2 regions of the Streptococcus canis genome follow, and region 1 is predicted to be linked to the other one. Evidence: predicted binding sites of a transcription regulator. Region 1 holds the regulator's gene; the other holds the start of a gene.
The links. The regulator HrcA, encoded in region 1, represses chaperone genes, less so after heat shock. The targets are predictions, from matches to a motif close to TTAGCACTCNNNNNNNNNGAGTGCTAA.

Region 1 (12,470 bases):
ATAAATTCCTAAGAAATAGGAGTTTTGACGTCAGACGACTTGCGTCCAAAGAAAAACAATCTTTTTAGCACAGTCCGTAGCTCATGTTCAATTAAGAACACTTGCCTTCCTTTCTGTGAGTTTCATCTTTTTTCAACAAACTCCTTAAGTGGCGTGATCGTCAGCAGTCGCTTATTGCCTATCATGACTTATAATCAAGCCCTAAGGTCTTTCCCCATCAAATAACACAACTGTCATCTGACCTTCACCACGTTGGAGTTGCCCATATCTGCGGTCTCCGACCCCGTCGCTTTCGCTTTTCCCACGACCTAATACATCTTTTTTACAGTCTTCGGTCGCTTTCTAGCCAAAAACAGAGGCTGGGGCAACCTCTGAATTTGTAGCTTATTATGACGCGTGTCATGTGATTCGATAGTAACCACTTTTCGAATTAACATGAATTCGAGCTCTCCAATTTCTTGGCTTGAGATAAAAAGGTCCCCCGAACCTTAACCGTCCGCTCTCTGTCTCTAGGTTCACAGGCTAAAATAGTCCATAGAGCCTACTACTCGATTGGCATTTCCATCTCATGGGATAAAACAGTTCAGTGGACGGCATCACTTTTTGTTTCAGGGTTCGGGATAAAAATGTCTAGTAGACATTTTTATTTTTCCGTAAATTCGCCATCTACAACGCCGTCATCATTTGATGAATCACTTGCTTGAGCACCTTCTGCACCTTGTGCTGCTTGTTGAGCTGCAGCAGCTTGTTCGTACATTTTAACGGCTAAGGCTTGTGCTTTTTCATTAAGGGCTTCAAGTTTAGCCTTCATGTCGTCAAGGTTGCCAGATTCTTGAGCTTTCTTCAAGTCATCAAGAGCTGCTTGAGCGGCATCACGCTCTGTATCAAAACCTTTACCTTCAGTTTCTTTGATGGTTTTTTCAGTAGCAAAGATAGCTTGGTCAACTTCGTTTTTAAGATCAACTTCCTCTTTACGTTTTGCATCTGCTTCAGCATTTGCTTCTGCGTCTTTCATCATACGGTCAATTTCTTCTTCTGAAAGACCGTCATTTGACTTGATAACGATGTGTTGTTCTTTTTGCGTACCAAGGTCTTTTGCTTTTACAGAAACAATACCATTTTTATCAATATCAAAGGTTACTTCGATTTGTGGAATACCACGAGGAGCTGCAGGAATATCAGTCAATTGGAAACGTCCAAGAGTCTTGTTATCTGCTGCCATTGGGCGTTCACCTTGAAGAACGTGGATGTCAACAGCTGGTTGGTTGTCCGCTGCTGTTGAGAAGACTTGTGATTTAGATGTTGGGATAGTGGTGTTGCGGTCGATAAGTTTTGTGAAGACACCACCCATGGTTTCGATACCAAGTGACAATGGTGTCACGTCAAGAAGCACAACGTCTTTGACATCACCAGTAATGACACCACCTTGGATAGCAGCACCCATAGCAACCACTTCATCAGGGTTAACTGATTTGTTTGGTTCTTTACCTGTTTCAGCTTTAACCGCTTCAACAACTGCTGGGATACGTGTTGATCCACCAACAAGGATAACTTCATCAATTTCTGATAATGACAAGCCTGCATCTGAAAGGGCTTGGCGAACTGGTGTTTTCGTACGTTCTACAAGGTCACGAGTAAGGTCATCAAATTTAGCACGTGACAAGCTCATTTCCAAGTGGAGAGGTCCACTTGCACCAGCAGTGATAAATGGCAATGAAATTTGAGTTTGAGTGACACCTGACAAATCTTTCTTAGCTTTTTCAGCAGCATCTTTCAAACGTTGAAGCGCCATTTTGTCTTGAGAAAGGTCAATACCATTTTCTTTTTTGAATTCTTCGACTAAGAAATCAATGATTTTTTGGTCAAAGTCATCACCACCAAGTTTGTTATCACCAGCAGTCGCGAGTACGTCGAAGACACCGTCACCCAGTTCAAGGATAGATACGTCAAAGGTACCACCACCAAGGTCAAATACCAAGATTTTTTCTTCTTTATCTGTTTTGTCAAGACCGTAAGCAAGAGCTGCTGCTGTTGGTTCGTTGACAATACGTTCTACTTCAAGACCAGCAATTTTACCAGCATCTTTAGTCGCTTGACGTTGCGCATCGTTGAAGTAAGCAGGAACTGTGATAACCGCTTTAGTCACTTTTTCACCAAGATAGTCTTCAGCATAACCTTTAAGGTATTGAAGAATCATAGCTGAGATTTCTTGTGGTGTGTATTCTTTACCATTTGCAGCAACTTTTTCAGAAGTACCCATTTTTGATTTGATTGAGATAATGGTATCTGGGTTTGTGACTGCTTGACGTTTTGCAGCATCACCAACAATGATTTCACCATTTTTGAAAGAGACAACAGATGGTGTTGTACGGTTTCCTTCTGGGTTAGCAATGATTTTTGATTCAGATCCTTCAAGAACTGCGACTGCTGAGTTAGTTGTACCTAAGTCAATACCGATAATTTTACTCATGTTTATTTCCTCTTCTGAATTTTATTTTCTTTTGATTGTTCCCTTAGGAGGTTGGGACACCAGCAAACCTTCGGTTTCATGGCTAACTGTTGAGCCTAGAGTCTCAAAAGTTTCCAAGTAATAGCTCTTTTAAAGGGCTCTTACCCTTACCTCAGCGGGGACAAATCCAATAACACTCACTACGTTCGCTTCATTGCTAGCGCAGTTAAATGAACGTTTTAATATTGTCATTTCTTAGTTTACTGACATTTCGGTCAAGTGAGATAGCTCAATTGAGCAGGCGCTAAAAGCATCGTGATAAAAATAAGTCTTCCTGAGGGTAAACACACATCATTGGTTTCCTATTTTCTTTTCGCTTTTTACGCCCTTTGCATCTTAATTATAAACTACCACCATGGCTGGTCTTAGCAAGCGCTCATGGAGTTTGTAGCCTTTTTGGAAAACTTGTGCAATGCTATCTGCTGGGTGGTCATCGTCTGCTGGCAAGGTTTGAACAGCCATATGGAGATTGTGATCAAAGCTTTCTACAGCCACTTCTTCAATCCCTTCTTCTTTAAGGGCTTGAACAAGGCTCTCTTGAACCATTTCAAGGCCTTTTTTGACATCGTCTGTCAGCCCTTCAACAGCTAAAGCACGTTCTAAATTATCAAGGCTTGGGAGAATTTTTTTCGCTAAGTCTTGCGAACGGTAACGTTGCAAGTTTTGACGTTCTTCGTTGGCACGGCGTTGAATGTTTTGCATCTCAGCGTGAGCGCGGAGGTACTTGTTTTCAAAGTCTTCTGCGCGTTCATTAGCCAATTCCAAGTCTGTTTTCTCAGGAGTTTCTTCAACGACGTTATCTTTTGTCTCTTCAGTTGTCTCAACAACCTCGTCGATAGCTTCTTGCTTGACCTGTTCTTTTTTTTCTTTTTTTGACAAGGGCTATACCTCTTTCTTATATTTTCAATCAATAAGCTGCGCTAGTTAACTTCATAGTGATTACTATTCAAATAACGGTAGTAATCTCTTAATTTAACTGCCAGAATACGTCCGATAACATTCATCAAACTGACACTACGGCGATAATCCATATCAATCGGTCCGATTAGGCTAAGCAGCCCAAAACCACGATAAGGAATTAAAAATTTGTAAGTCAACAGGGTGACATTGGCCAGAGCTGCTTCTCGACTTTCTGCCACTTGAACGATCGCCATATCATCTTCTGCCATGCTCTGCCTAATTGACAGGGCCAACTGTTGCTCATGGTCAAGAAATTGATAGGTAGCTAAGCCAGCATAATCAAGAGAAGCTACCTTTCCTGAAACAAAAATCGTTTCTTGGAAAAGACCAGCAAAGATGTAAGCAAACAGATCCAAGACGTTGTCTGTCACTGTGAAATACTTTTGAACAACCTGTGGAATTTCTGTTCGTAATTTATAATGAACAGCCATCACGTCCCTACCTAATAGACGCTCATCCACAATTTCCTTGAGAACTAAAAGGTCTTTGCTAAGGAAATTTTTGGGAATGGCAAACTGAACGGTTAAGGGTTTTGATTCGTCCAAGGTAAGCACAGCTAAGGCATCATGATTGGACAATTGAACAATATCAAAGGCCGTTAATTTTTGCCTAGCAGGTTCCACATCTAAAATTACAGCCGTATAGCCCGTAATTTCTGCTAAAATTTGACTGGCCTTAGCCAGAAGATCTTCCAGTCTAAAGGCTTCAAAATCAAAGGCTTTGACCATCTGATAGACATCTTGTTCATCAATGCTATCTAAACTTAGTGAGTGTTCCACAAAATACTTAAACCCTGCAGCACTCGGCATCCGTCCGCTAGAAGTATGTGCTTTTTCAAGGAGGCCCAGTTTTTCCAGCTTAGCCATGTCATTTCTGATAGTAGCACTACTAGAATCTATAACAGACTGTAAAGCTTTTGAGCCGACTGGTTCATGGGTCTGCGTAAACAATTCCACAATAAGGTTTAAGATGTCGTTTTGACGCTCGGTAATCACAAACCAACCACTTCCTTTCACTTAGCACTCTATGTATCAGACTGCTAATTTATAATTCCATTATACTCCTTCCAACACGCATGTCAAGGGAAAAACTCAAAAAATTAGCACTCTTTTCAAAGAGTGCTAATTCTATTGATCATAGCTTGTTAAATTCTTGTCCTCAATGACTTGAATCAAACGTTTTGCGTAAGTTTTATCATCGGGGTGAAGATAGTCTTGTAAGCTTTGAGCTGGAATTTTATAGCCTTTTTCTGTTGCTAGACTTCGGTACAAGCCTTTGTCAGCGATGTTCCCTTGGCTAAGCATGCTTAGGTAATCTCTGATAGCACTTTCTCTATCTTTATAAACAGCATACCTAATTTTTCGGTTGTTTTGCTTAGGAGATTTTAATGTAATGGCTGCCTGTCCCACTGCTGCTTCTTTGTTAAAGAGATTATGATACTTAGCAGCTAGCAAGGTCTTGCCATCTTTGGTGTCTAACAGGATTTGGCCAATCAAAACAGAGGGGCTGACTCCATAATACTCTGCCAGAGGCTTCACTTCTGGACCAATGCTTTGAATCAGTTGCTCTTGGGTGTAGCCTACCTTAATCTCTTTGGTGGCGCTAGCCGTTCTTCCATTAACAAGCAGAGGGCCAATCATCAAAATCAAAAAGAAGAGTAGGAGCCCTACAAAATAGGGTAATTTCAGTCGGCTTCTCATCATTTCTCCTTCAAAGCAGTGATATATTCTTCTAGAGTAAGGTTATGCTGGGTCATATAACGGGCTGAGGCCTTCCCCACATAACGGTAATGCCAATCCTCATAACCAACCCCTGTGCTTTGTTTTTTCCCATCTGGAAACCGCAGCACAAAACCATATTCAGGTGCTATTTTTTGAACAGCCTTGGCTACTTGTGGATCGCTAGCATTTAAGCTATCTACGGTACTCATATCAATAGCTAGTCCTGTCTGGTGTTCACTGGCACCTGCTGGCTGAGAATAGGTCTGCACCAAAGCTTCCGCAGCTTCTTGTGTTAAACTAGGATCCTTGGCCATTTCTTGGCTAAGATAAGATTGATAAAGCTCCGCTTGATAGGCTACTGAGCGATAGCCTGAAATAAGGTGTTCTTGAGGGTCAATGGCTTGAGCTGCCGCTAAAAAATCAGCGGTAGCTTGTTCAATGCGTTTGTCAACAGAAATGCCATTCACGTCAACCAATTCTGGGCTCATTTCCTCAGTGATATGGTCACGATTGACCAAGACCAATTCCCAGTCTTTCGGAGACACCTTGGGGAGCCTTGTGGATGATTTCTTTTGCTTGACCACTTGCTGACTGGCTGCCTTGTGTTGGGGTGTGGTCGGTAAGACTTGCTTTTCTGGTTTAATAAAAAGGTAGATACCTCCCAAGAACAGACCAACAACGAGTAATTGGAATAAGGGTTTTAACTGATTATGTTTCATTTGACATTGCTTCTATTATTTCACGACCACGGTAACGGTAACTCATGTCTCCAATAGTTTTAATGGTAAATTCCCCATCTTCAAATTCGACAACCGTAACACTACCATTATCAATATATTGTTTTTCACGATCTGGATCGATTAGCCACATAAAAGTACCAATCGTCATGCCATGACTCACCACAAGGGCGTTGCCACCACCAGCATTTTGAATAGATAGGGCGATAGCTTCAAAACCGTCCCAAATACGTTTGCGGAGGACTTCCCATGGTTCTGCCCAGTTAGCCGTATCAACTTCTACGATGCTTTCTGCTAATTCAGAATAAGGGACATCACGCAAGTTGTCACGGTTTTCAAAGACTTTTGTTCTTGGAAGAACACCTAAGAATAACTCTGAATCATAAGCCCCATCAAGGCTACCAAAGCACCACTCACGAATGCGTTTATCGCGTGTGTAAGGGAGAAATTCGTTTTCCGATTCTCTCAAAATAATGTCCATGGTTTGCATGGTTCGCCCTGAATCACTTGAAAAAGCGGCTTTAAAAGGAACACCAGCATCTTTCAGTCCCAAGCCTAATTCTCGGATACCCTCTTCTCCTTTTTTCGTAAGAGGTGTATCACTCCAACCTTGAGCACGACCAATGGTGTTAAACATGGTTTTGCCGTGTCTAGCAATATACAGTCTTGTTTTTGTCATTTCAACCTCCAAAAATCTCTTCTTATTATTATAGCATTTAAAGAAAACACTTGCAAAAACAGACAAGTGCTAGCCATTAATTCTTAAAGCTGTGGACAGGAGCTGGCATCTGCCCAGCACAAGCAATAAAGTCAGCCGATGAATGCGGATTAGCAGCCATGACCGGAACTGTCTCTAAAAGACCACCAAAAGTTGTCAGTATCTACCAGAAAAAGAAGAGTTGTTATTCAATTGACACTATTTCTTAATGTTGAGACTTTATAATATAATGGTAGCTAATAAAAGATAAGATGTTTGAAGCTGCCAAAAAAGCTGGTATCCTTTCAGGACCAGCTTTTTTGTGCTTGCTCATTGGCATCTGAATAAAGAGAGATAGGGTAAGGCTTAAAGAAAATTAAAGTCTATAGTAACAGTTCCTCCACCAGACAAATCTATGGTTTCACCCTTCTTCGCCTGAAAGTCGGCCTCCGTTATCTCCGCTTAGACCTGGAAGTCGGCCGCCGTTATCTCCGCTTAGACCTGGAAGTCGGCCGCCATTATCTCCGCTTAGACCTGGACGTTGAGAACCGCCATTATCTCCGCTTAGACCTAGAAGTCGGCCTCCATTATCTCCGCTTAGACCTGGACGTTGAGAACCGCCGTTATCTCCGCTTAGACCTGGAAGTCGGCCTCCGTTATCTCCGCTTAGACCTGAAAGTCGGCCTCCATTATCTCCGCTTAGACCTGAAAGTCGGCCTCCATTATCTCCGCTTAGACCTGGACGTTGAGAACCGCCGTTATCTCCGCTTAGACCTGAAAGTCGGCCTCCGTTATCTCCGCTTAGACCTGGACGTTGAGAACCGCCGTTATCTCCGCTTAGACCTGGAAGTCGGCCTCCGTTATCTCCGCTTAGACCTGGAAGTCGGCCGCCGTTATCTCCGCTTAGACCTGGACGTTGAGAACCGCCATTATCTCCGCTTAGACCTGGACGTTGAGAACCGCCATTATCTCCGCTCAAGGCTACTTGGCGATTATCTGGATCTTTAACTTGCCGAGGCCCAGCACCTGAGCCTAAAAAAAGGGCTGAGACCAGTGCAGAGAGCAGTAAGCCACTCGTCACTACTCCACCCGCAAATAGCCATTGCTTTTTGGATTTCCATGTTCTGAATTTCCCTTTTGATTGGTTCATTAAATTAACTATACCTCACTTTTATATAATTATTTTTTAATTAGAAAACAATTATATATATATATATTGTCAAGCCTTTTTTATAAAAAATTGTGATGTAGAAGGAACCTTAAAAATAAACGCAACCAAAAGAGCAATCAGACAAAAATAGAGACTCACCAGAAGTGAATCCCTATTTTTTCTGTGCTGAGAACTCATTTTATCTCAGACCTTTTTCTTATCTGAGCACTACTAGAGCTCGTCTTATCATTTGTTACCAAAAATAGCTGACGCAAGAACAATCACAATGGCTGCTCCCATGATGGAGGGGAAAATAGCCATGCCTGCCAACTGAATGCCCCAATCCCCAAAAAGCCTTTGACCAACGGCCGACCCAATAAGGCCGGCAACACTATTAGTAAAACAGCCCATAGACTGCCCTTTTTCGGTGATTTTACCTGCAATCATGCCGATGATAGCACCTACTATTAAAGACCAAATCATCTCACTACCTCTTTCTCTTATCTCGTCTATTATAGCTACCTTAATAAATCGCAACCCTTCTTACGCTTGATGTTCTGTCTCACAGCTGCTTTCATCAACCGTTTTTCTTTTTGGTAAATCAGCAAATCTCTAAAAGAAATCAGCAAAACAGCCACTAAAATCAAAACCATTCCTAAAAGATCAATGGCGTAAAAAAACTCTTTCAGGAGCACAATGGCAAAGAAAACAGAGGCCACTGGCTCAATAGATGCTAGCAGGCTTGCCTTAACAGGCCCAATGAGAGAAGCACCTTTGAGAAAAAAAGTATAGGCAAAAAGGGTTCCTACCCCAATAATACCGACTAGAGCAATCAAGTTGCCGACTGTTAAAACTAGAGGGTATCTCCAGGCTCTGGTCACTACTGGAAAGACGATCCCCCCCATTAGCATAGCCAGTCCAATGACCAGCAAACTTCCCCACTCCTCAATTAATTTAACCGGCTTAATGACGCAATAGGCATAAGTGAGGGCCGAAAAAATACCCCAAAACAATCCTATCGGACTAATGGCCAAATGAGCTAAATCCCCATGAAAGGCCATAATAGCAGTACCTACGATAGCCAGTATAATAGCCAGCGTTTCGGATAGACTGGGCAGACGTTTAGCCTTCAAAGAAACAAAAACCAATACCAAAATGGGAGATAAGTACTGTAAAACGGTGGCTGTACCAGCATTGGAGTAGCGTATTGCCAAAAGGTAGGCGTATTGGTTAAGTCCCAGACCAAGTAAGCTATAAATCAAAAGTTCTCTTAACTGTTTTTGAGAAGTAATAAGTGCTACAACCTGTTCTTTTTGACGCCAACAAGCTAGAGCCGATAAAATCAGACCAGATATGATCAGGCGAAGGGAGGTCAATAAATGAACGTCCATGCCATGTCCCATTAAATATTGACCAGAAACACCTGAAATTCCCCAAGCCACTCCTGCCAATAGAACCATTAGACTTCCTTTAAGCGTTTTTGACATAGCACCACCCTTTTTCCATCTCTTTAAAAATTAGTTTAACACCGTTAAGCAGGCTTAGCTAGCCTAAATAGGCTACTTTGAGAAGTCTTTTTTAAGCTCTTAGACAATCCTTCATAAACTAGTCGCCGCGTCTGAGTTAACGATGCACGCTCTATCAGTCCTTACGATTATACTACTCTGGTTACAAATGAGCGAACTTTAAGAAAAGCACTCGTCAATCAATCACTTTTTGATATTAAAGTCTCTCATCAGCTATTGGTGATAAGGACTAATCTAATAGTTTTTGCAATTCTTGCGCCAATAATTGTTGAGCGACTTGTGGATTTGCTTGACCTTTGGTTGCCTTCATCAAGAAGCCTGTGAAAGCCTTGTCGGCATTGCGTTTACCTGATTTGAAATCAGCCACTGCAGCTTCATTATCAGCAAAGACTTGGTGAATAATTGGTACCAGAACAGCTGGATCAGAAATCTGAACAAGCCCTGCCTTTTCCACGTAAGCGCGAGCTGAACCGCCGTTTTTAGCCAAATGTACAAAGACTTTCTTAGCGATTTTAGAAGAAATAGTGCCATCAGCAATGATGCCAATCATTTCCACTAAGTTGTCAGGCGTCAAGCCAATTTCTTCGATGGTTTTGCTTTCAGCATTAAGAAATTGGGCAACTTCTCCTTGTAGCCAATTAGAGACTTGCTTAGCATCGCCTCCAAGAGCCACTGCAGCTTCAAAGAAGTCTGACAAGGCTTTGGTAGCGGTTAGCTGGCTAGCATCATAAGCTGAGAGACCAAGTTCCTCTTCATATTTTGCACGACGCTGAGCTGGAAATTGTGGTAATTGGGCACGCATCTCGTCAATCCAAGCATCATCAATCTCATATAATGGTAGGTCTGGTTCTGGGAAATACCGGTAATCCGCTGCTCCTTCTTTGACCCGCATCAAAATAGTCCCCTTATTTGCTTCGTCATAGCGGCGCGTTTCTTGGCGAATCACCCCACCTGAACGCAAGATTTTGGCTTGACGTTCCACCTCAAATTCGAGCCCTTTGCGGACATTTGAGAAGGAGTTCAAGTTTTTCAATTCGGTCTTTGTTCCAAATTGTTCTTGCCCGTAAGGACGAAGGGAAATATTGGCATCCACCCGCATGGAGCCTTCTTCCATCTTGACATCAGAAATACCCGTGTACTGGATGATTTCTTTCAGAGCTGTCAAATAAGCATAAGCTTCTTCTGGGGAACGCATGTCTGCTTCTGACACAATCTCAATCAGAGGAACTCCTTGGCGGTTAAGGTCCACATAAGAATAACCATCTGTGCCATGAGTATTTTTACCAGCGTCTTCTTCTAAGTGTGCGCGTTCAATACGAATTTTCTTGGTTGAGCCATCTTCTAATTTAATCTCAATCCAGCCGTTGTAGCCAATCGGCTCGTCAAACTGTGAAATTTGATAAGCTTTAGGATTATCTGGGTAGAAATAATTTTTGCGGTCGAAATGCATCTCTTTATGGATATCCATATTGAGGGCAAGCGCCGCTTTTATGCCCGCATCAATAACCCCTTTGTTCATGACTGGCAAAACTCCCGGGAAAGACCAATCAACTACATTCGTGTTGGCATTTGGATCCTCACCAAAGTGAGCTGACGAAGGTGAGAAAATTTTGGAATTGGTATTTAATTCCACATGGACTTCAAGCCCAATAATGGTTTCAAAATTCATTACTTGTCACCTCCAAAAATAATCGGTTGTTGCTTATGATAATCTGTTACCGCTTCAAAGGCTGCGGCTGCTTGATAGATGGTTTCTTCGGCGTATTTCGGACCAATCAATTGAAGCCCTACTGGCAAGCCATCGACGAAACCTGCTGGGATAGAAATCCCGGGTAGACCAGCCAAGTTAACCGGAATGGTCAATAAATCAGCCAAATACATGGCAACAGGATCGTCATTGAGGGTATCTAGTCCAAAGGCAACCGTCGGTGTTGTTGGACCTAAAATAAGATCATAGTCCGCAAAAACCTTGTCAAAATCTTGGATAATCAAGGTACGCACTTGTCCAGCCTTTTTAAAATAAGCGTCATAATAACCCGATGATAAGCTAAAAGTTCCAAGCATGATACGACGTTTAACCTCATCACCAAAGCCTTGACTACGAGTGTTAACATAGATTTCGTCCAAGGTTTTAGCATCGTCAGCACGGAAACCATAGCGAATGCCATCAAAACGTTGTAAGTTTGAGGACGCTTCTGACGACGCAATAATATAATACACCGCCACACCATACTTGCTATGTGGAAGGCTAACTTCCTCAACAGTAGCTCCTAAGGCTTCAAATTGTTTAGCGGCCGCAAGAACCGTTTCCTTAATCTCAGGATCAATCCCTTCTCCGAGGTATTCTTTAGGAAGGGCAATCTTCATGCCTTTAATGTCACGACCAATTTTAGACGTGTAGTCTGCAATGCGGACAGGTGCTGAAGTAGCATCCTTGACATCGCTACTTGCAATCACATTTAATAATTGGGCGTTCTCTTTAACTGTCGGAGCAAAAGGTCCAATCTGATCAAGTGAGCTGCCAAAAGCAATCAAACCATAGCGAGAAACAGTACCATAGGTCGGTTTCAAACCGACAACACCATTAAAGGCAGCTGGCTGCCGAATAGAACCACCGGTATCTGAACCAAGAGACAAACGAACTTGTCCTGAAGCCACTGCTGTTGCTGAGCCACCTGATGAGCCACCAGGTACTTTTGTGTGGTCCCAAGCATTTTTCGTTTTCTTGAAATATGACGTTTCGGTTGAACCACCCATGGCAAATTCGTCCATGTTGGTTTTCCCGATGACAATCATGTCTTTAGCGTAGGCATTAGCTACTGATGTGGCATCAAAAATCGGCTCATAGTTATACAACATTTTTGAAGCGGCTGTGGTTAGGATTCCCTTGGTTGAGATATTATCTTTAACAGCTAGTGGAATACCTGACATGAGGTTCTCAGCATCAATACCTTTGGCATCAATTGCCGCAGCTTGTTCAAGAGCAGCTTCCTCTGAAACAGTGATAAATGACCCAACAGCCTCCTCACGAGACTTGATGTCTGCAAGCGTTGCTTGGGTCAATTCTGTTGCTGAAATCTCCTTAGCCACAAGGAGGTCATGCAACTCTTCAATGGTTTTATGATTAAAAGACATTAGGCATCTCCTCCGTCATCCAAAATAGCAGGTAC
Region 2 (12,470 bases), 260 kb from region 1:
AAATAGGTAAAGGTATTTGAGACACTTAAATTGGCTATGGGTGATACCATAGCTTGCTAGGGTATGGTTGGCAATTTTATCAAAGTTTAAATTAGCACGTTTGATTAAGTAAACGGTATTCTTTTCGCGCATGCTGACCCCCTTATATATAGTTTGCTATATAAACTAGCATAGCTTGCTATTCTTTTCAAGTCAAGCGCTCAAAAAAGAATGAGATAACTGCCGCTGGAGCTATTACCTCATTCTGATTTGTGTTAGTGTTTGTTTTTACCAACGCTCACCGTACAGGGCTTTAGCATTGGTTTCTAAAATTGCCTTTTGTTCTTCCTCTGACAAGGCTGCCTTTCGAATATAAGAAAAGGCTCTGGTGTATTTTTGGTTTTGGAAGTAGGGGAAATCGCTGCCAGCTAGTAAACGTTGATGACCTAGTACCTCATTACTATGGAGCAACGAAGCTTCAAGAAAATTGGCTGTGTCAAACCAAAAGTACTTCTGCAAGGTATCTAGGGGGTGGTGTGAAAAGCTGTGCCAATCCTCATAGTTGTCAATGATGCGCTGCATTTGAAAGGAAATACCACCACCCAAATGCGCAATGTGGAAACGAAGATGTGGGAACTTTTGTGGCAACTCTCGTTTCAAAAGCTGCAAGGTAGCTAACATATCCTCAATAGGAGCACCGACCACCCATTCTTGGTCGTAATCATTGACCATGGGGCTCATGGCACCACAGCCTGTCGGATGAATGTAGATAACAGCTCCCAGAGCATCCATCGCTTCAAAGAAAGGTAAAAAAGCGTCATCGGCGATTGATTGACTGGTCTCAAGGACAGTATTGACTGCGATTCCCAAAAAACCTAATTCTTCAATAACGCGCTTGCCTTCTTGGATAGCTTCTTCAACATTTGGCAAAGGAACAACCCCATAGGCCCGAAAACGGTCTGGGTATTGGTCAATAATGGTCTTGTAAAATTGATTAATGGTCTGAGCAGCCTTGAGAGCCTCTTGTGGCTTACCAAACTGAGGAACCTGTGGTGTTGCCGACAGTACTTGGTAGGAGACGCCAGCCTTGTCCATCATGTCAAGACGTTTAGTCAGGTCCTGAGGGTCGCCACTAGCATTTAGACCCTTTGCGATTGCAATGCCAGTGCCACCCAAACGTTCTAGTAAATCGAGGTACTCATCTGACCAGAGGTGAGCATGTGTGTCAATAGCTGTTTGTGTCATCAGTTGACCTTCTTTCTATCATCAATTCCAGAAGAAATTTTTTGCTTGTCAGAAACAATGCCTTATCTGTTATTGTAACAAAAAAATCACTAACTTGAGATAAAAAAGTTCTCAGATTTAGGCTCAGAAAAGGGTGTTGTACTGTCTATGGAGGATAATTTTAAAAAATTTAGAAAAATAAAAAAATAATCATTTTTTTTAAGGGTTTAGATTGACAGGGGGGGTAAAACGTGTTACACTTGGCAAGTAAATTAGTTTTTGAGTTAGTATTTGTGTTTCAACATCTTTATTTCTCTCTATTTTTACAAATGCTTTATAGAAAGGAAGTGGATGCATATGACACAAGGTACAGTTAAGTGGTTTAACGCTGAAAAAGGTTTCGGTTTTATTTCAACTGAGAACGGTCAAGATGTCTTCGCACATTTTTCAGCAATCCAAACTAATGGTTTTAAAACATTAGAAGAAGGACAAAAAGTGGAATTTGATGTCGAAGAAGGTCAACGTGGCCCTCAGGCAGTCAATATCACTAAATTAGCTTAATCAGGTTAAATGATAAGAGAAAAGCAGGTGTTGGGAACAACGGCTGCTTTTTTTGTTTTCAGTTGATGATTGTCTCCAATGACAAAGAGTTGCTTTTAAGGTCTTCTATTTGTTATAATAATAGTCAGTTTTAGTCAAAACAGACCGATCTGGTGCCTTTATCTAGTGTAAACGGTTCATAAGCAAAGGAGTGATAGCATGCCGACAAAAAATACTTCAGATAGTATTGAAGAATATATCAAAGAATTATTAGCCCAATCGGGAATTGCAGAGATTAAGCGTTCTATGCTAGCAGATTCCTTTCAGGTTGTTCCAAGCCAGATTAACTATGTGATTAAAACCCGTTTTACAGAAAGTCGGGGTTACGAGGTTGAAAGCAAGCGTGGCGGTGGTGGTTATATTCGTATTGCCAAGGTTCATTTTTCAGACAAACATCATCTGATTGGCAATTTAATGGCCTCTATTGATGAACGCCTGAGCGAACAGGTCTTTACTGATTCGATGCAACTCCTCTTTGATGAACATTTAGTCACAGAACGTGAAGGAAACATTGTTTTGGCCATGGCATCTGATGAAGTCTTAGGGCCGGATGGACCAACTATTCGTGCGCGGATGCTCTACCGTTTATTGCAGCGAATCGATAGAAAGGGAAGCAATTAATGATCATGTATTCATTGAAGATGCAAGAAATCTTTAGGCAGGCACAGTTTCAAGCAGCCCGCTTTGACAGCCACTACCTAGAAACTTGGCATATCTTGTTAGCCATGGCTAGAGTTGACCAGTCCTTAGCAGGTCTAGTGCTAAGTGAATTTGATGCTAAAGTTGCAGTGGAAGAATACGAAGCTGCCGCTATTTTAGCTATAGGAAAAAATCCTAAAGGTCAGGTGTCACACGTGGATTTCAAGCCTCAATCCAAGACCTTGACGAATGTGTTACAGTTTGCGCAGGCTATTAGTCAAATCACTAAAGACCCAGAAGTCGGCTCTGAACATGTGCTCTTTGCCATGCTACTCAATCCTGATATTATGGCAAGTCGTCTCTTGGAAATGGCTGGGTATCGCATCAAAGATAAAGGAAATGGGGAACCTCGCTTAGCTGATTTGCGAAAGGCCATTGAGATTCACGCAGGTTATAGCAAAGAAACCATTAAGACTATCCATGAGTTACGCAAACCAAAGAAAACGAAGGTTCAAGGAACCTTCTCAGATATGATGAAACCACCAAGCACGACGGGTGATTTGGCTGACTTCACCAGAGATTTGACCGAGATGGCAAAACAAGGTCTGCTAGAGCCTGTCATTGGTCGTGATGCCGAAGTATCTCGCATGATTCAAGTGCTCAGTCGTAAAACCAAAAACAATCCTGTTCTTGTTGGAGATGCAGGGGTTGGTAAAACTGCCCTTGCCTATGGTCTTGCCCAACGTATTGTGAATGGAGCCATTCCTTATGAACTGCAAGACATGCGCGTCCTCGAATTGGACATGATGAGCGTCGTTGCGGGGACACGTTTTCGTGGTGATTTTGAAGAACGCATGAACCAGATTATTGATGACATTGAAGCAGATGGCAAGATTATCCTCTTTGTGGATGAATTGCATACCATTATGGGGTCAGGAAGCGGTATTGATAGCACACTTGATGCTGCTAATATTTTGAAACCAGCCCTATCTCGTGGCACCCTTCACATGGTCGGAGCAACAACGCAGGAAGAGTACCAAAAACATATTGAAAAGGACGCCGCTCTTTCTCGCCGCTTTGCCAAAATTTTAATTGAAGAGCCTAACCTAGAAGACGCCTATCAGATTTTACTAGGTTTGAAGACTTCCTATGAAACCTACCATAATGTGTCAATTTCTGATCAGGCAGTGCATACAGCTGTTAAAATGGCGCATCGCTACCTAACTAGTAAAAATCTTCCAGATTCAGCCATCGATTTGTTGGACGAAGCTAGCGCTACAGTCCAAAGCATGGTTAAAAAATCAAGTTCGGAAATCATCACACCAATAGATCAGGCACTTCTTGACGGTGATATAAAAAAGGTTTCACGTCTTTTGGCCAAAGAAGCTAAGGGGCAGACGAGAAGGCCAAGGCCAGTAACAGAAGACGATATTATGGCAACCCTGAGCAAATTATCAGGGATTCCATTGGAAAAACTCAGTCAGGCTGATAGCAAAAAATACCTCAATCTTGAAAAAGAGTTGCACAAGCGCGTGATTGGACAAGAAGACGCTGTTTCAGCCATTTCTAGAGCAATCCGTCGTAATCAATCGGGTATTCGCACTGGTAAACGTCCAATTGGTTCTTTCATGTTCCTTGGACCTACTGGTGTTGGGAAGACTGAATTGGCTAAAGCTTTGGCAGAAGTCCTCTTTGATGACGCGTCAGCCCTTATCCGCTTTGACATGTCAGAGTATATGGAAAAATTTGCGGCATCTCGCCTTAATGGAGCGCCTCCAGGCTATGTTGGTTACGATGAAGGCGGTGAATTAACAGAGAAGGTCAGAAATAAGCCTTATTCTGTCCTCCTCTTTGACGAGGTGGAAAAAGCCCACCCTGACATTTTCAACGTGCTCTTACAAGTGCTTGATGACGGTATGTTGACAGATAGCCGTGGGCGTAAGGTGGACTTCTCAAACACCATTATTATCATGACTAGTAATCTAGGGGCAACAGCTCTGCGGGATGATAAAACAGTTGGCTTTGGGGTAAAAGGGGTCAGCCATGACCACCAAGCCATGGAAAAACGGATTTTGGAAGAATTGAAAAAAGCTTATCGACCAGAATTTATCAACCGAATTGATGAAAAGGTTGTCTTCCATAGCCTTACCCAAGAGAATATGAGGGAAGTGGTTAAGATTATGGTGCAGCCATTGATTGCTAGTTTAGCAGAAAAAGGCATTACCCTCAAATTCCAGCCAATGGCTCTCAAGTACCTTTCAGAGGAAGGCTATGATGTGGAAATGGGTGCTCGTCCATTGCGCCGTACTTTGCAAACGCAGGTAGAAGACAAACTATCCGAATTGATTCTTGCTGGTGACTTGGCAAGTGGTCACACCCTGAAAATTGGGCTTTCCCATGGCAAACTCAGCTTTAACGTTGGGTAAATTTCCCTGCTTCACCTAGTTGACAGCTTACGATTCACAATAAAGAGTCTGTTCTTATGAAAACGGACTCTTTTTTCTTGACTATTTTTGACCAAGTGATAAAATAGAGGAGGAAGTTAGCACTCATATATTAAGAGTGCTAAATGATTAAAGATTCTTTTATTGGAGGAAATATACATGTTAAAACCATTAGGTGACCGTGTGGTCGTAAGATTTGACGAAGACAAAGAACAGACTGTCGGTGGTTTTGTCCTTGCAGGTACTCATAAAGAGTCAACACGAAAAGCGACAGTTCTAGCTGTCAGTGAAAATGGCATTCGCACCATCACAGGTGACGCTGTTCTTCCATCAGTAGCAGTTGGTCAGGAAGTTTTGGTTGAAAACGGGCATGATTTGGAAGTAACTGTTGATGGCGAAAAAGTATCCATCATTCGTGAAGCTGACATCATCGCTATTGTCGCAGAATAAGACGATAAATCTCTGTATAGAAAGAAGGATTGAATATGTCAAAAGATATTAAATTTTCAGCAGATGCGCGTGCTGCAATGGTGCGTGGGGTTGATATTTTAGCGGATACGGTAAAGGTAACGCTTGGTCCTAAAGGTCGTAACGTCGTGCTTGAAAAAGCCTTTGGTTCCCCTTTAATTACCAATGATGGGGTTACCATTGCTAAAGAAATCGAGTTAGAAGATCACTTTGAGAATATGGGAGCTAAGTTGGTCTCTGAAGTAGCTTCTAAAACCAATGATATTGCAGGTGACGGTACTACTACTGCAACAGTCTTGACACAGGCTATCGTCCGTGAAGGGCTTAAAAATGTGACTGCTGGTGCTAACCCAATTGGTATCCGTCGTGGGATTGAAACAGCAACAGCAACAGCTGTTGAAGCCTTGAAAGCTATTGCTCAGCCCGTCTCTGGTAAAGAAGCTATTGCTCAGGTTGCTGCTGTGTCATCTCGTTCTGAAAAAGTTGGGGAATACATCTCAGAAGCAATGGAACGTGTGGGTAACGATGGTGTGATTACTATCGAAGAATCACGTGGAATGGAAACAGAGCTTGAAGTGGTAGAAGGCATGCAGTTTGACCGTGGTTACCTGTCTCAATACATGGTTACAGACAATGAAAAAATGGTTGCAGACCTTGAAAACCCATTTATTCTGATTACTGATAAAAAAGTGTCAAACATTCAAGACATTCTCCCATTGCTTGAGGAAGTTCTCAAAACCAGCCGTCCATTGTTGATTATTGCAGATGACGTTGACGGCGAAGCCCTTCCAACCCTTGTTTTGAATAAAATTCGTGGTACGTTTAATGTGGTTGCTGTCAAAGCTCCAGGCTTTGGTGACCGTCGTAAGGCCATGCTTGAGGACATTGCTATTTTGACAGGTGGTACAGTCATTACAGAAGATCTTGGTCTTGAATTGAAAGATGCTACGATGTCAGCTCTTGGTCAAGCCGCTAAAGTGACCATTGACAAAGACAGCACTGTCATTGTGGAGGGAGCAGGCAGTTCTGAGGCGATTGCCAACCGTGTTGGGTTGATTAAGTCACAACTGGAAACCACAACATCTGACTTTGATCGTGAAAAATTACAAGAACGCTTGGCTAAATTAGCTGGTGGTGTGGCTGTCATCAAGGTAGGTGCCGCAACAGAAACAGCCCTTAAAGAAATGAAACTTCGTATCGAAGATGCCTTGAATGCTACACGTGCGGCTGTTGAAGAAGGTATCGTTGCTGGTGGTGGGACAGCGCTTATTACAGTTATTGAAAAAGTAGCAGCCCTTGATCTTGATGGCGATGATGCTACTGGTCGTAATATCGTACTTCGTGCCTTAGAAGAACCGGTACGTCAAATTGCTTTCAACGCTGGTTATGAAGGGTCTGTGGTTATCGATAAATTGAAACATAGCCCTGCTGGAACAGGTTTCAATGCCGCAACAGGTGAGTGGGTAGACATGATTGCTACTGGTATCATTGACCCTGTTAAAGTAACGCGTTCAGCCCTTCAAAATGCTGCTTCTGTGGCTAGCCTTATCTTAACAACTGAAGCAGTTGTTGCTAACAAACCAGAACCAGCTGCGCCAGCAATGCCAGCAGGAATGGATCCAGGCATGATGGGTGGTTTCTAGTTTCTCTATAGCATTGATGCTTATTAAAAAGAGGTTTTTGACTTCTTACTCTAAAAAGGAACAAAGCTTGGATTTCGACTCATGATTTCCACTCTTTGTTCTTTTTAGTTGTGACATAAAATGCCAAACTTTTTAAATGAGAGTTTTTTGCTTACAGGCTTTTAATGTATTGGAAAGCATGTTGTTTTTCTTTGTAATGTGCTATCATGGAGTCAATGAAAAGTTATTCCCATATATGGGTGTTGGAGGGACATAATGAAAAATTTTGGAGAGATTTTTAAAACCTTTAGAGAATCAAGGGGATTACGATTAAAAGATGTCGCAAAGGCTGGCATATGTGCTAAACTCTTATTCACAACTTTATGAGGATGTTATTTATGACGAATCGATAGAAAGTTTTTCAGATTTTATTTCAGATAAAATAAGAAATCAACTAGAGGTGGGTTTTGATAGCCTTAAATTGTTAGACTATTCATGGTGTGAAGGTTTTTCGGGCTTACTTTTGTATTTGTGTTTAGTTAATCAGAAAAAGTATCAGTTATTAATAGTTCAATCTCAAAATGAATTATTCAAGCAACATCTCCACATGGGGACTAGTTATTGCCATGGATTAGCCAGTTTGTTACAAACGGTTATATCCACAGAAAACGATGAGCTATATGAAAAAATTGTGGCGATTTTAATCACACGATCTTATCGAGATTCAAATGATTGCTTAGTCTTTCAAAGTGAGGAACCTAGTCAATCAGTTGTTGACTTTGGTACAGGAACGCTTGGCATTTACTGGACAATGTTAAAAGAGAAATTCTTATTTCATTTAGATACGGAGTAACGAAGATGAATGTCTTTTTAAAAAATAGGGACTTTAGACAGCTATCGCTGAATCAGGCTATTTCGCTATTGGGCGATACCATGTTTTATCTGGCCATTATGCAGGCTGTATCGGCTTATGCTTTTGCGCCACTGGCGGTTTTTTTGATTACTGCTTCAGAGCAATTACCACAGTTATTGCAGTTATTTACAGGGAGCTTTGCGGATTTTCAAAAAAATAGAATCAACAAAATGCTGATTATGGGTTTTGCCAAGTTTTTGCTCTACAGTTTTGTAGCAGTCTTATCAGGAAGTGGATTGACCATTGTCAGTGTTGCCTTGATTTGTCTTATCAATCTTGTATCAGATATACTGGGTCGATTTTCGGGCTCCATGCTAACCCCTATCTTTATCAAATTACTGGGTGATGATGTTGCTGAGGCTATGGGTTTTAATCAAGCACTAGTAAGTATTGTGCAAGTTTTCGCAAATCTTTGTGGAGGGTTAGCCTTAGGCTTTATCAGTTTGCAGTGGTTTGCTATGATCAACGCCTTGACCTTCCTCTTTACTTTTTTGGGATTATGTTATATTCGCAAGGATTTGAAGGGTTACGAAAAAGAATTGCCAGAAACAACAGACTTTAATTTGAAAAATTATATCAGCCATATGTGGCAGTCCTTACGAATCTTATTTGGCTTTTCAACAATATTCAAGTTATTTGTTATCTTAGCTATTGGACAAAGCATTTTGGGAATGATTGTTCCTTTATCGAGCTTATTGCTGATTAAGCATCCTTTTTTGGGCTTATCGGTTGGCTTTTCTTTAGGCTTATTATCCATTGCTATTTTTGTCGGCATGCTTTTGGGAAATATCAGCACGACAATCTTAAGAAAGAGCTTATCGACGCGAAATGCTATGTTATTAGCTCAAATGATGGGTTTTGTGATGGTTGTAGGGATTTTCTTCTCTCAATTTGCTGTGATTCTGCTTGGAGCTTTTGGAAATGTTTTCTTCATGGGAGTCATTAATCCTAGACTTCAAGAATTGTTCTTTAAGCATATTCCAAAAGACAAAATGGGAGCGATTGAGTCTGCCTTAGGTTTTCTCTTAACATGTATAGCAGGTGTACTATCTATGCTGATGGTATTTATAGCCACACAACATACTACATTAGCTGCTTATCTAGCGGTGGCAGTCTTAGCTTTTTCAAGTATTTTGTTAGTGAGGATCAAGTCTTTCGAATAGGAAAAAACAGCCCAATAAGGCTGTTTCAGACTGAAGACAAATCCCATATCCCTGTACCAATAGGATGAGAAACGTTGCAAGGGATTTACTAAATATCCTATTTCTGCGAGCGATAGCGAGCTTATTAAGGCTACTTTCGCTGTGCTGAAAGTGTCTAAAATCCCTTTAATAGCAAGATTTTAAACACTCGGAACTGGCGAGACCTTAGGCTCGATAGTTAGGTATGGAATTCTTCTAAGAAGTCGCTACCGTCCGACAGCACCTAAGGAAAGTAGTAAAAAGTGACTTTTTCTTCAAATTGAAATAGCCCAATAAGGCTGTTTTTATGATGCGTAAGAAGGTTTAGTCATAAAGGTGTGTTACGGTTTTGACCACCTTTTTCTGGCTTTCCGACCAGTAGTGAATGCGCTCAAAAGAGCCCTTTCGCCAATAAAGAGGCAGACGCTCACGGATATCTTTTTGCATGTCCAGCTTGTCCAAGTCTGCTATGGCATGCCATTTTGGGAGTCCCTCACGCGACTCTGTCAGCAGCTCTCCTTCAAAGGATTCACAAAGAAAATCGTAATAAACATAACGCTCTGGCTTATTGGGATTGATAAAGCCTGAAATGCCCTTTAATTGTAGGTTGAGGGCAGTCAAGCCCGTTTCCTCTTTGAGTTCCCTAAGCGCTGCCTCAAAGAAAGATTCGCAGGGCTCGACTTTACCTCCTGGCTGAATCCATCCTGGGAAGTTATCGTGTTGCCTATACAGTAATAAAATCATATTGTTATGTTTGACACAAATATTGACCCAGTTTTTAATCATTTCTATCATCAGATTTACCTCTTTTTTAGTATAGCATAAGAAAAAAAGGGGTGAAAGAGGTTTATTGTCATTTTTTGGCTTAAGGTTTATTTAAGAAAGAATGGTTATACTATAACTATCCTGAATAATGGTTAGTTACCAATGGATAGCTAATTCTTTTCATAACCCCTTCCTAAGTTAGCCAGTTTTTCGTCAGAAAAGCTGGTTAGCTTTTTTTTGCCATTTTAAAAAGCTGTCTTTTTCTCCTAGGATAGGAAAAGTAAGACAGCATAGAGAGTCATTTTTTAACGTTTTCGTTAGGATTTAGTGTTTTTTGATGAGGCTTTCTCGCCACTTTCTTTAACCAACTTAGCTTCAATAGCTTTTAAGCGTTTGAAGGTTTTTTCTGCTCGAGCCAAGGAAACGGTGTCAGCTTTTTCTTGAGCAGCCGCAGGATCCGTTTGAACGAGTTGGCTAAGTTCCTTATTGGTTTGGTCTTGTTCAGCTATCCAGTTTTTTTCCAAGTCTTTCATCTCATCAATAACTTTAGTTCCAAATTGTTTTGGATGGGCAGCCACAAGCTCATTAATGTGGGAAACCGTCCAATACCAAGATTTGTCATTGTATTTGGTACTCTTTTCTTGATAAGCCTTGTAGGTCTTGCTGATGTTGCCAAGGTATGGCAGATAAGGGGCATTACGAGGACTGCCAACAGATAGCCACATGACGCCGCCACCCAATTCAGCAGGAATATCTTTTTTCAGTTGGAAAATATGAGCTTCCATGACATTTGGGTTGGAAATCGGATAGGCATAGCCCTTAACAGCATCCTTAGATTTTGGTTTCCCTTTACCGTCTAATGCCATTTGGTCAAGTGGTTTAAGATTAAGCCCTTCAAAACGGTTACGTTGTAGCTTCATAGCGTCTTTTAGACTAAAGGTCTTATCAGTGCTTTGGAGCAACTCATAATTGCTGTCTTTATAGGTTACTTTTGAATCAGGGTCAAGTGATTTAATCCCTGAGAAAGAGCGAGAGCGGTTAGCATCGCTTAGCGGTGGATTGTAGGATTGGGCAATATGAAATTTACCATCAACTTCGGTATAAGATTTGGCTTTTTTAGCGACCTTTTCCACATCGGCTGAGGCAATGGTATTTTCCTTATCGTTGAAATCAACATGTCCGAGATAGAAGGTATTTGGGAAAACGGCAAATTTATCATCTGGGAATTTGATAGCAACGTATTGGTGCCCAGAGAGGATTTCCATGTACCAGATGCCGTCTTTGTCAGCCAAGGTAACGATGTTTCCTTCGGCAGAACCTTTTTCAGTGACCATTTTAGCAATCAATTCGATGCCTTCACGGGCTGTTTTGACGCTTGGTAAAATGACACTGGCCATAGACGATTCTGCTAAACCATTTTTAACGTAAGGATCGATTTTCTGAATAGCATCATTAGCTGAAGCTGACACCGTTGCGGACATGGAGACCCCGTATTCATTAAAGCCTGCTTCGTCATAGACCCCCTCTTTAGGGGTTACATCAGGAACGGCTGTGTAGCGGTAAGAATGCTCAGGTAGAGGATACTCAAACCCGTTGGCTTGGTCTTTCCACATTTCTCCAGGCTTATTATCCTTAGCTGGTCGAACCACAAAATTCTTATTATGGTTGGGTTCAAGGTCTTCTGTGCGTCCATAGATCGTGGAACCATCTGTTGTTAACTCTTTACCAATGATAAAACCTGTGCAAGCGTAACTAACATTTTGGAACGAAAATGCTGTTAGGACAGTCAAAAGCCCGAGAGCCATTTTTTTCTTTGTCATGCGAAACCTCCTTAAAAATGATAACGCTTTCGCCAATATTATAAAACTGCTCCTTTTAAAATTCAAGTTTTTTCTCAAGCGTTTTGAAATTGTTAGTTATCTAAATATTGTGAGAATTTGTTTTAGTCTTCTCACTAATTTCTCCGTGTTTTCATCCTCTACGACATGGTGCAGGGTCAGGTTGACGCAGGAATGACACGTAATTTTCCCCAAAAAACACCTGTCATTTATGGTATAATGGAAAAAATCACAGAAAGTTGAGCCTGTCTATGACCAAGTTATTTCATAACCAGACATTTAACAAAATAGTCCTTGTTGTTGGGAGTTGCTGTCTCTTGCTTCTGATTTTTGGAGCCTTTCATTATTCTAAAGCAAACCGGATTAACACCTATCTGAAAGCGCGATCAGTTCCTTCTGGCCGTGTTTTTGAAAACATCAAGGAATACTTGGTTTGGACTGATACCAAGGAACAAATCACTAATGATGAAGCCAAATTTACTGATTTCAGGCGATATAGCCAAAGAGAGCTAGCTCAAAAGGCGAAGGAACTCAAAGAAGCAGGCCCAGACAGTGCGATTCAGGTAAAATCTGTTGGCCGTCGCTTTTTGATATTTCCAGATTACCGTATCGCCATCAAACCCATGGATTTAACCCTAAAAACCAATGTGCCTCAAATGGACCTTCTCTTAAATCATAAAAAGGTGGCTGTTTCTGATTCAGAAGACTTTTCCGTCAAACTAGACCGCCTGCCCATGGCAGATTACACTGCCAGCATCAATGGAACTCATAATGGCCGCAAGATTAAGGTTAACAAA

Region 2: groES (co-chaperone GroES) is a predicted target of HrcA. The motif match lies at 4,985-5,011, and genes of this name have one in related genera.

The regions. Positions count from the first base shown of each region.
Region 1 covers NZ_LR134293.1:976,679-989,148, reverse strand. Annotated here, with positions in the region: gene dnaK (molecular chaperone DnaK) at 644-2,470, opposite strand; gene grpE (nucleotide exchange factor GrpE) at 2,846-3,388, opposite strand; gene hrcA (heat-inducible transcriptional repressor HrcA) at 3,430-4,464, opposite strand; gene EL097_RS05115 (glucosaminidase domain-containing protein) at 4,597-5,169, opposite strand; gene EL097_RS05110 (M15 family metallopeptidase) at 5,169-5,909, opposite strand; gene EL097_RS05105 (histidine phosphatase family protein) at 5,899-6,606, opposite strand; gene EL097_RS05095 (KxYKxGKxW signal peptide domain-containing protein) at 7,046-7,774, opposite strand; gene EL097_RS05090 (GlsB/YeaQ/YmgE family stress response membrane protein) at 8,021-8,257, opposite strand; gene EL097_RS05085 (DMT family transporter) at 8,293-9,261, opposite strand; gene gatB (Asp-tRNA(Asn)/Glu-tRNA(Gln) amidotransferase subunit GatB) at 9,530-10,969, opposite strand; gene gatA (Asp-tRNA(Asn)/Glu-tRNA(Gln) amidotransferase subunit GatA) at 10,969-12,435, opposite strand; gene gatC (Asp-tRNA(Asn)/Glu-tRNA(Gln) amidotransferase subunit GatC) at 12,435-12,470, opposite strand, start outside.
Region 2 covers NZ_LR134293.1:719,705-732,174, forward strand. Annotated here, with positions in the region: gene EL097_RS03775 (MarR family winged helix-turn-helix transcriptional regulator) at 1-132, opposite strand, end outside; gene EL097_RS03780 (amidohydrolase family protein) at 268-1,224, opposite strand; gene EL097_RS03785 (cold-shock protein) at 1,561-1,764, shown strand; gene EL097_RS03790 (CtsR family transcriptional regulator) at 1,963-2,424, shown strand; gene EL097_RS03795 (ATP-dependent Clp protease ATP-binding subunit) at 2,424-4,868, shown strand; gene groES (co-chaperone GroES) at 5,046-5,336, shown strand; gene groL (chaperonin GroEL) at 5,372-6,997, shown strand; partial or broken gene EL097_RS10850 (Rgg/GadR/MutR family transcriptional regulator) at 7,253-7,348, shown strand; gene EL097_RS03815 (lanthionine synthetase LanC family protein) at 7,314-7,829, shown strand; gene EL097_RS03820 (MFS transporter) at 7,835-9,052, shown strand; gene EL097_RS03825 (8-oxo-dGTP diphosphatase) at 9,395-9,865, opposite strand; gene EL097_RS03830 (C69 family dipeptidase) at 10,153-11,655, opposite strand; gene EL097_RS03835 (zinc ribbon domain-containing protein) at 11,925-12,470, shown strand, end outside.